2 regions of the Colwellia sp. SU-HH01172 genome follow, and region 1 is predicted to be linked to the other one. Evidence: predicted binding sites of a transcription regulator. Region 1 holds the regulator's gene; the other holds the start of a gene.

Region 1 (4,735 bases):
CTTTACCTGAAAGCACGTTACGGTCTCGGATGAAAAAGTTAAAAATCATTAGACCAAATTAGACCCGGTAATACACAGTTAATTATTATTGATGGCACGATATATCGTGGATGCGCGTTATATCGTGGCTTTTGAGGCTTGGAATTGTAAGTGAATTATGCTTTTATTTAATTAAAACAATACGTTAACTTTTATTTTATAGTTGGCGTTTATTTTGCTAATAGCGAGTATCCTGTTGTTCGTATTAGTAGTAAACCATGAAGTTTGATTATAAAGCCGAAGATTTGATCATTAAGCCGTACAAGTCTGAGTCCCCCGTTTATGTTCGTAAGCAAAAAGGGCGCTATCAAAAAATTAGAAAACTTACCGGCATTATATTTGTCATGATATTTATTTTGTTGCCTTGGATTAATTATCAGGGTAATCAAGCTGTGTTACTCGATATTGGTAAACAGCAATTTCATATTTTTTCACAAACCTTTTTTCCACAAGACTTCACTTTGTTAGCGGGTCTGTTGATAGTGAGTTGTTACTTACTGTTTTTTGTTACCACTTGGCTAGGAAGAATTTGGTGTGGCTACGTTTGTCCACAAACGGTGTGGACCTTCAGTTTTATTTGGGTTGAAGAGTGGCTTGAAGGAAGTCGTAATCAACGAATTAAGCGCGATAAGCAACCTAAAACGCTAGATACCATTACGAGAAAATCAGCTAAGCATTTGGTTTGGGGCTTAATGGCTTTTTTAACCGCCACCACCTTTATGAGCTACTTCTTGCCGACACGCGAACTGTATCTCGATTTAATTCAATTTAATTGGGATAGTTTAACAACGTTTTGGGTGCTTTTTTTTGCTGTATGCACTTACGGTAATGCTGGCTGGTTGCGTGAAAAAATGTGCATATATATGTGTCCATACTCACGTTTTCAATCTGCGATGTTCGATAAAAATACCTTATTGGTTGCCTATGACAAACTACGTGGAGAAAATCGTGGTCGCCGTAAGCGCAAACAAGATCCTAAAGAGCTAGGGCTAGGAGACTGTGTTGACTGTAATCTTTGTGTGGAAGTTTGCCCAGTTGGTATTGATATTCGTAATGGCCTGCAATATGAGTGCATAAATTGTGGTGCTTGTGCTGATGCCTGTGATCAAACCATGACCCAGTTCAATTATGCTAAAGGATTAATTAGCTACACCAGTGAAAACGCCTTACTGGGTAAAAAAGCAAAGTTATTACGACCAAAAATAATTGGTTACGGTGTTTTATCGATATTAGCTATGTGTTTTATGGCCTATACCATTCAGGTTCGGGTGCCAATTGAGTTTTCAGTGCTTAGAGACAGAGCGGCACTTTATCAACTTGATTTTGAGGATAATGTTACGAATAGCTATTTATTGAAAATTACTAATAAGTCACAAATAGATCGCCACTTTAATGTCAATGTTCTAAACAGTAGTGTTAGCTTAAGTGCAGATAAAAACATATTGATTAAAGCAGGAGAAATTGCCAATGTGCCAGTACATTTAACTATGGCAGCTGATGGTATTAAAGGCCGAGTTAGTGAAGTGTCGCTGGAAGTCAGTGTTAGCGATAAGCCGGAAGTAAAAGCAGTAACGGAGACGAAATTTTTCTCAAACTAATTTGGTGTGTAGATTGGGTTATTTAACCAAGGCGTCGATGGGGCGCCTTTTTTTTGGAAAAAGCTAAGGCCTGCAATACAGCTGCAGTAAATCACATTGGCGTGCACAGTATCAATCACCTCGATAAATCAGTTATCCTTACTTATTGTTAGTGTTAAAATACGGTAAAATAACTCTACTTGCCTGCCATGACGTAAAAGTGAAATTAGTATGACATCTCCGATTACACAAAGAATATCGAATATCGCCTTAGTTGTTGAAAACTATGATGACGCTATTGAGTTCTATACCAAAAAACTAAACTTTCAGCTTATTGAAGATAGCGATTTAGGTGCTGGCAAGCGCTGGGTGCAAATCGCCCCACCAAATTCAAACGGCACAAATTTGTTGCTAGCGCAAGCCAGTGATGATCAGCAAAAAAAATCTATTGGCAACCAAGCCGGCGGACGAGTCTTTCTCTTTCTACAAACCAATGACTTTTGGCGCGACTACCAACACATGAAGGCTCAAGGCGTTGAATTTAACGAAGAGCCGCGCGTCGAAGAGTACGGCACTGTGGTAGTTTTTAAAGATTTATATGGCACTAAATGGGATTTATTACAGTTAAATAATGCAAATTAGTAAATTGAAAGTATAAATATTAAATAACAAAAAAGGCGCTTAAAGCGCCTTTTTTTAATCTCTTGGATACTCGTTCCGCTTTAATCTTCTACTTCCGTTTCGTATTCACTAAAGTCAGTCACACCTTGTGCTTCTAAAGCTTTACGAACACTGGCCGGTAGTTTCTGTGTATTGTCTTTTGCTAAGTCACCATCGTCTGGCAAAGGTTGGCCAGTAAAAGCATGTAAAAATGCTTCACATAATAGTTCGCTGTTGGTTGCATGACGTAAGTTATTTACCTGACGACGTGTTCTTTCATCGGTTAGCACTTTCAACACACGTAAAGGGATAGACACGGTGATCTTTTTTACTTGTTCACTTTTTTTCCCGTGTTCGGCGTAAGGGTTAATATACTCGCCATTCCACTCTGCCATGAATATTCCTCTATGCTTAAATGATTATGAAAAACCTATAATTAGCTTATCTGGTATACCAGTAAGTTATAAGTTTATTCTTGACGGCTAATTTTACTGGTTGTGAGGCGTGAGTCAATAACGAATGTGTAGAAGGTTAGATGTCTAAAGTGCTTGACCGCACGCTTTAAACCGTTTAGATTTATAGACGTCCAAACATCTATATAGAAAAGTGTCTATACTGGAGCACACATGAGCGAGAAAAAAATTGCCACAACTGCGGTTCGTGCAGGTATTAATAGTGACCAACATCATGGTGCGGTTATTCCTGCAATTCACCTTTCTAGCACCTATGCACTGAAAGGTTTTAATGAAAAGCGTCAGTTTGATTATTCACGTACGGGTAACCCTACTCGTGCTACGTTCGCTCAGGCTATTGCTGATTTAGAGCAAGGGGCGCTAGGTATTGTTACTAGCACGGGGATGTCAGCCGTACATCTGATTTGTCAGTTGCTAAATACCGATGATACTGTGGTTATTCCTCATGATTGTTACGGCGGCAGTTTTCGATTGTTTACCCACCTTGCCAAGCGTGGGCAGTTTAAGTTAATTGTTGTTGATCAAAATGATCAAGCGGCATTAACACAGGCCTTAGCAACAAAACCTAAACTAGTGCTAATTGAAACGCCAAGTAACCCGTTACTGCGTTTGGTGGATATGGAAGATATTACTCAACAAGCTCATCAAGCTGGCGCCTTGGTTGCTGTTGATAACACCTTTTTATCGCCAGCATTGCAGCAACCTTTGTTATTAGGTGCTGATATTGTCTTTCACTCAACCACTAAATATATTAACGGTCATAGTGATGTTGTCGGCGGAGTATTAGTGACCAAAGAGCAAGCCTTAGGTGAAGAGCTTGCTTGGTGGGCGAATTGTATCGGTATTACCGGTTCAGCATTTGATAGCTTTTTAGCATTGCGCGGTTTAAAAACTTTACCGATACGTATGAAGCAGCACCAAATTAACGCTAACGCCGTTGCTGAATTTTTACAACAACATCCGGCGGTGGAAAAAGTGTATTTCCCTGGGCTAGTTGATCATCCGCAGCATGACTTAGCGAAAAAACAGCAGCATGACTTTGGCGCCATGATGAGCTTTGAACTTAAAGGCGGTGTTGAAGCAGTAAAGGTGCTGTTTGATAAACTTGAATTTTTTACCTTAGCGCAATCATTAGGTGGTGTAGAAAGTTTGATCAGCCATCCATCAACCATGACTCATGCAGGCATGGAAATTGAAGCGCAACTTGCCGCAGGTATTACTCAGTCTTTAGTGCGCCTTTCAGTTGGGATTGAAGATATAGACGACATCTTAGCAGATTTAGCGCAGGCACTTACCGCTAGTCAAATACAACCGAAATAGTCTCAAGATAATTTTTAATTAGATAAACATGCGCATGTGCTTGGAAATAAAATGACAGACGTAAATTCAGCTGTGGAGCTTACTTCCACAAAAAACCAGTTGGCTAAAGCTGCTTGTAATGTACATAAATTTGGTGGCAGTAGTTTAGCAACCACGGGGTGTATTGAGCGTGTCGCTGATATTATTCGTCAGCATTGCCAACTCAATGACGTTATTGTCGTTTCTGCTAACGGCGATACAACAGATGCATTATTTGCTATTTATCAATTGGCACTAGAACATTATGAGCTTAAACAAGCAGAGCCTTTAGGAAATCAAACCGATTTAGTGGTTGAACTACTACCCGAAACATTAGCTGATGCGATTGTCGCACTGAGTGATTCGCAAGTGGCACTGATTGAAGAATTACTCAATGCAAGTAGTGCGGCAAGGCTAAAAGCATTACTGAACGACGATATTGCCAATATCTCAGCGCATTTACTAAGCAATCCTAGCAAGCATCAAAACGATTTGCTGGCATTAGGTGAGGTTTGGTCAGCACGGTTATTATCAGCGGTATTAAACGAAAGCGTTTGTCCTAGCTATATGCTAGATGCGAGAGATTTTTTATTACTAAGCAATGAGAAAACTTGTGCCATTGATTATCTTGCCAGTGCCGAGAAACTT
Region 2 (4,735 bases), on a different contig from region 1:
GATAACTTTTTAGCATCACATCATAATATTGACGTATTATTAGGTGGCGGTTGGCAATACTTTATTCGTCAAGATAAAAACCTTGTTGAAGAGTTTCAAGCCAATGGTTTTAACTACATCGACAATTATAGTCAATTAACACAATTACCGAGTAACGAAAAAGTTTTAGGACTATTTGCTGATAAAGGCCTACCTTGGGCATTAGACGACAGTAACAAACATCGCCTATCTGCTATGGTAGTGCCAGCAATTGCACAACTAGAAAACAAAAATGGTTTTTTCATGTTGATTGAAGCGAGTCAAGTTGATTGGGCTGGCCATAGCAATGATATAGCCGCAGCAATGGCAGAATTGGATGATTTAGCCAAAACACTTGAATATTTAGAAGGCTACGTTGAAAAAAATCCAAATACTTTAGTGGTGCTGACGGCGGATCATAGCACGGGTGGTTTTACCATAGGTCAAGGTGGAAAATACCTATGGCAACCTGATGTTTTGCGCAGCATGACAATATCACCAAACACTATAGCTGAAAAGCTAGCAGGACAAAAAATAACATCAACTAATGTCAGTGAAATGCTTAATTTTGAAATAAGTGAAGTGGAAGCATCTGAGCTGATTGCAACAAAAAAATCTTTACCTGAAGCGTTAATTATTTTTAACAACTTGCCAAAAGCAGAGCAAGAAAAAATGAATAAGCCAACAGTACAACGTTTATTACGCCAGCATATCAATCGTATCATAGACCAACGTACCGTAACTGGCTGGACGACATTTGGCCATACTGGTGTTGATGTCCCCGTATTTGCCATGGGTAAACAAAAAGAACTTTTTGAAGGCTTAAATGATAATACTGATATTGCTAAAAAAATATTTAAGCTTCTGGGTAAGCAATAAGCTCATTCTCATTATTAAAAAATAAATTTTTTCCTAAAAAAACGCCGAATAAAATATTATTCGGCGTTTTTATTTTCACGAATTAACTTAACCTGAACTCGGGATAATGGGAATGAAAAGCATAACTACTTCAAGGCATTATCAATATTCAATCTACAGTAGTGCTATTTATGTCTAGTTCAAGGCGTTTAAGTGTGCTCAATAACGAGTTATTGGGAACTTGAACAACGTAGAAATAGGCTTTAATAGTGCTGCTGTAGCATTTTGCTTATCCCGAGCTCAGGTTAACTTAGTGCAGCATTTAAACGTGCAAAGCCTTGTTCTAAATCAGCGATTAAGTCATCAACATTTTCTAAACCAACATGTAAACGAATCAGTGGATATTCATAAGGCCACAGTGTTGCAGAGCGTAAATTATTAACCTTAGCAATCCCCAAAATTAAGCTTTCAAAACCGCCCCAAGAATAGCCCATTTTAAAATGTTCCATACCATCAAGAAGTGCTGTTAATGCTGCTTGGTTACCGCGGTTTAATACAAAGGAGAACAAACCATTTGAACCGGTAAAGTCACGGTCAAATACTTCATGGCCCGGACACGATGGCAAAGCAGGATGAAGCACTGTTTCTACTTCTTCACGGCTAGTTAACCACTGAGCTATTTTTAACGCGCTGGCTTGATGTTGTTGCAAACGTACTGGTAAAGTTCGAATACCGCGCATAGCAAGGTATAAATCATCTGGTGATGTACATTGCCCCATGGTATAGCTACTCTCTCGTAACTGAGGCCAATGAGCTTCGTTTGCGGTTGCGGTGCCAAGCATAACATCTGAATGACCAACAATATATTTGGTGGCGGCTTGAATTGACACATCAACACCGTATTCAAACGGCTGAAAATTAACACCCGCAGACCAAGTATTATCTAACATCACCACACAATTATGTCGGTGAGCAACTTCTGCAATAGCCGGTACATCTTGCACTTCCATCGTAATTGACCCTGGAGATTCCAGAAAAATCACCCGAGTATTAGGTTGAATTAACGATTCAATGTCGCTGCTAATAAGTGGGTCATAATATGTTGTTTCAATGCCGAGTTTAGCCAATATTTTATCGCAATAATCTCGAGTTGGTTCATACGCAGTATCAACCATCAAAATATGATCGCCGGTTTTCACAAAAGCTAAAATAGCATTGGTAATGGCCGCCGTACCAGAAGGATAAACTGCACAACCCGCCCCTCCCTCTAATTCAGTCATGGCATCACTAAACGCAAAAGATGTTGATGTACCACGTCGACCGTAAAACAGTACCTGATTAGTTTTATTGGCAGTTGCGTGTTTCATTTCCTTAACAGAATCAAATACTACCGTTGAAGCACGCTCTACCGGCGGGTTTACCACGCCACGAGTCCACTTGCTTTTGCGACCGGCATTAATAATTTTTGTTTCTTTCTTCATCAGCCCATGTGTTCCTATGATTAAATTGAAAACAAATTCAAATTAGCTATCTAGCCATCTACAGCTCTTTTATATATTGAATTGGGTCAAGAAGCACGCATTATTTTGTTATGAGATAGTTTTAATTGACTCTGGTACACTCTTCTAACACACTATTTATTCATCAAATAAGTTCATTTGTGCATTGGTTATTTCATCAAAGCTGGTATTAATGAACGGCAATATAGCATCGGCAACCGCTTGTAGTTGTCTATCAATATAGAATTGATAATCTAATGCTGCTGTTTGATAGCCTTTGGCTTGTGGGCCATTTGTTGTGATGACATATTCTATCCAGCCTTTATTTTGATACTTAAGTGCTTTGCCTTGCGCTTTGTTAATTTCATCAGCAAGCCTTGCTGCACGCACATGTGGTGGCACATTCTTTACGTATAGTTCAAGCTTTCGGCGTAATCGCTTTCGATAAACCAACTTATCATCATGTAAACCAGACAAAGTCTCAGCCACTATTTGTTTAATATATTCCGCCACCGGTTGATCACTAAAGATCATTTGATATAACTTACGTTGAAATTGTTTTGCTAGTTCAGTCCAATCGGTACGAACACTTTCTAAACCTTTAAATACCAATTGTTGCTCATTATTTTTAATTACTAACCCTGCATAACGCTTTTTAGTGCCAATTTCTTGGCCACGCACTGTCGGCATTAAAAATTTACTAAAATGAGTTTCAAACTCTATTTCCAATTCGCTTTCAATACTAAACTCTTCCAACAACACTGCGTGCCATTTTTGGTTAATGTAATCTTGTAAGGTTTTACCTAACGCTTTACTCGAGGCAAGTGTTTGCTCATTATCAATATGGACAAATATTGAATCGGTATCGCCGTATATCACTTGATAGCCTTTCGCTTCAATCCATGTTTTTGTCGTTTTTAACAGGCTATGGCTACGTTTAGTTATTGAGCCCGATAAGCGAGGATCAAAAAAACGACAACCGGTTGAACCTAAGATGCCATAAAAGGAATTCATAATAATTTTTATCGCCTGCGACAAAGCCGCATTTTTTTCTACTTTCGCTTTATCGCGCTCTTTCCATAACTCAGTGATGATAGTAGGTAAAAAATGCTGTTCTCTTGAGAAATAGGCCCCGTCAAAACCTTTAATGGCAGTTTCTGGCGATTTTAACCCTTCAATTAAGCCCATAGGGTCAATATTAAAACTTCGGATGATACTTGGGTACAGGCTTTTAAAATCTAAAACAAGAACATTGTTGTAAAGACCAGGTATGGAGTCCATAACAAAACCGCCCGGTGATTCAAAACCTTGCTCGCCATCGCCCATATTTGGCGCGACATAACCACTGCGGTGTAATTTCGGTAGGTATAAATTGGTAAAAGCCGCAACTGAGCCGCCTACTCTATCAATCGCTAGTCCGGTTAATTGCGCCCGCAGCATAGCGAATTCGAGCAATTGCGTATGTTGGAATATCAACCAAACTAGACGGCAATCTTCTAAGTTATATAGCGCTAGTGCGGTTTTATTGTGTTTAAAGTTATCGGTAATTTCTTGTACGCGATTATCAACATCATCAACTTTTTTACCAATTCCCAATAGCGTATTAGCAACATTATCGAGAGAAAAACTTGGAAAACTGTAAGTTGCCGTTTTTAACAAATCTATGCCGTCTAGAATTACTCGACCATTAATTTCAATAAATTGCTGTTCGCTGGCCTTATTTTTACGCCAATGCGGTGCTCTTCCGTCTCGTCCAATAGCGAATTTAATACCATGAAGCTCATAGCGTTTTTGCAGTAAATTAAAATCAAAGTTAATCACATTCCAGCCAATAACTATGTCAGGGTCATGCGCTCTAAACCAAGCTAATAAGCTCAGTAATAATGCTTTCTCATCCGCTTGCCAAATAATATCAAGTTCGGTATCAGCATGTTCATGTTGCTCACGTAGCACTTCTTCAGCACTAGCGATCATTAATACTTGCTGGCACGTTTCACTGTACAAACCAATAGAATAGAGTTCTCCTGACATTGAACACTCAATATCTAAAGAAACTGTGGTTAATTGAATATCAGTTTGCTGCGCTTTATCGATACGTTTGCATTTTACTTGCTCAAATCGTTGATAAGCGTTCGGTAAATCGTGCTGCTCTCGCTCAATTGCAACATGATTACCAGAGAAAACTAAATCTGCAGTGATAAATCGTTCCATCAAAAAACGATCGTCTGGGCGAAAATCGTCTTCGTAGCACTTAACGCCTAGGTTCTTTAGCGCCTCTCTTGCTTGATAGAACTCTCTTAAGGTTGAAAAATAAACCGCGCTAACGCCCACTTGGTTAAATGCTTTCAAAGCTACTGATT

Evidence for each region. The regulator MetJ, encoded in region 1, represses methionine synthesis genes. The targets are predictions, from matches to a motif close to TAGACGTCTAGACGTCTA.
Region 2: AC27JP_RS07690 (cystathionine beta-lyase) is a predicted target of MetJ. The motif match lies at 2,401-2,418, and genes of this name have one in related genera.

The regions. Positions count from the first base shown of each region.
Region 1 covers NZ_BAAJMB010000006.1:54,107-58,841, reverse strand. Annotated here, with positions in the region: gene AC27JP_RS15390 (sigma-54 interaction domain-containing protein) at 1-62, shown strand, start outside; gene ccoG (cytochrome c oxidase accessory protein CcoG) at 258-1,637, shown strand; gene AC27JP_RS15380 (VOC family protein) at 1,848-2,258, shown strand; gene metJ (met regulon transcriptional regulator MetJ) at 2,339-2,671, opposite strand; gene metB (cystathionine gamma-synthase) at 2,903-4,069, shown strand; gene metL (bifunctional aspartate kinase/homoserine dehydrogenase II) at 4,121-4,735, shown strand, end outside.
Region 2 covers NZ_BAAJMB010000002.1:140,141-144,875, reverse strand. Annotated here, with positions in the region: gene AC27JP_RS07695 (alkaline phosphatase) at 1-897, shown strand, start outside; gene AC27JP_RS07690 (cystathionine beta-lyase) at 1,182-2,357, opposite strand; gene AC27JP_RS07685 (DNA polymerase II) at 2,514-4,735, opposite strand, start outside.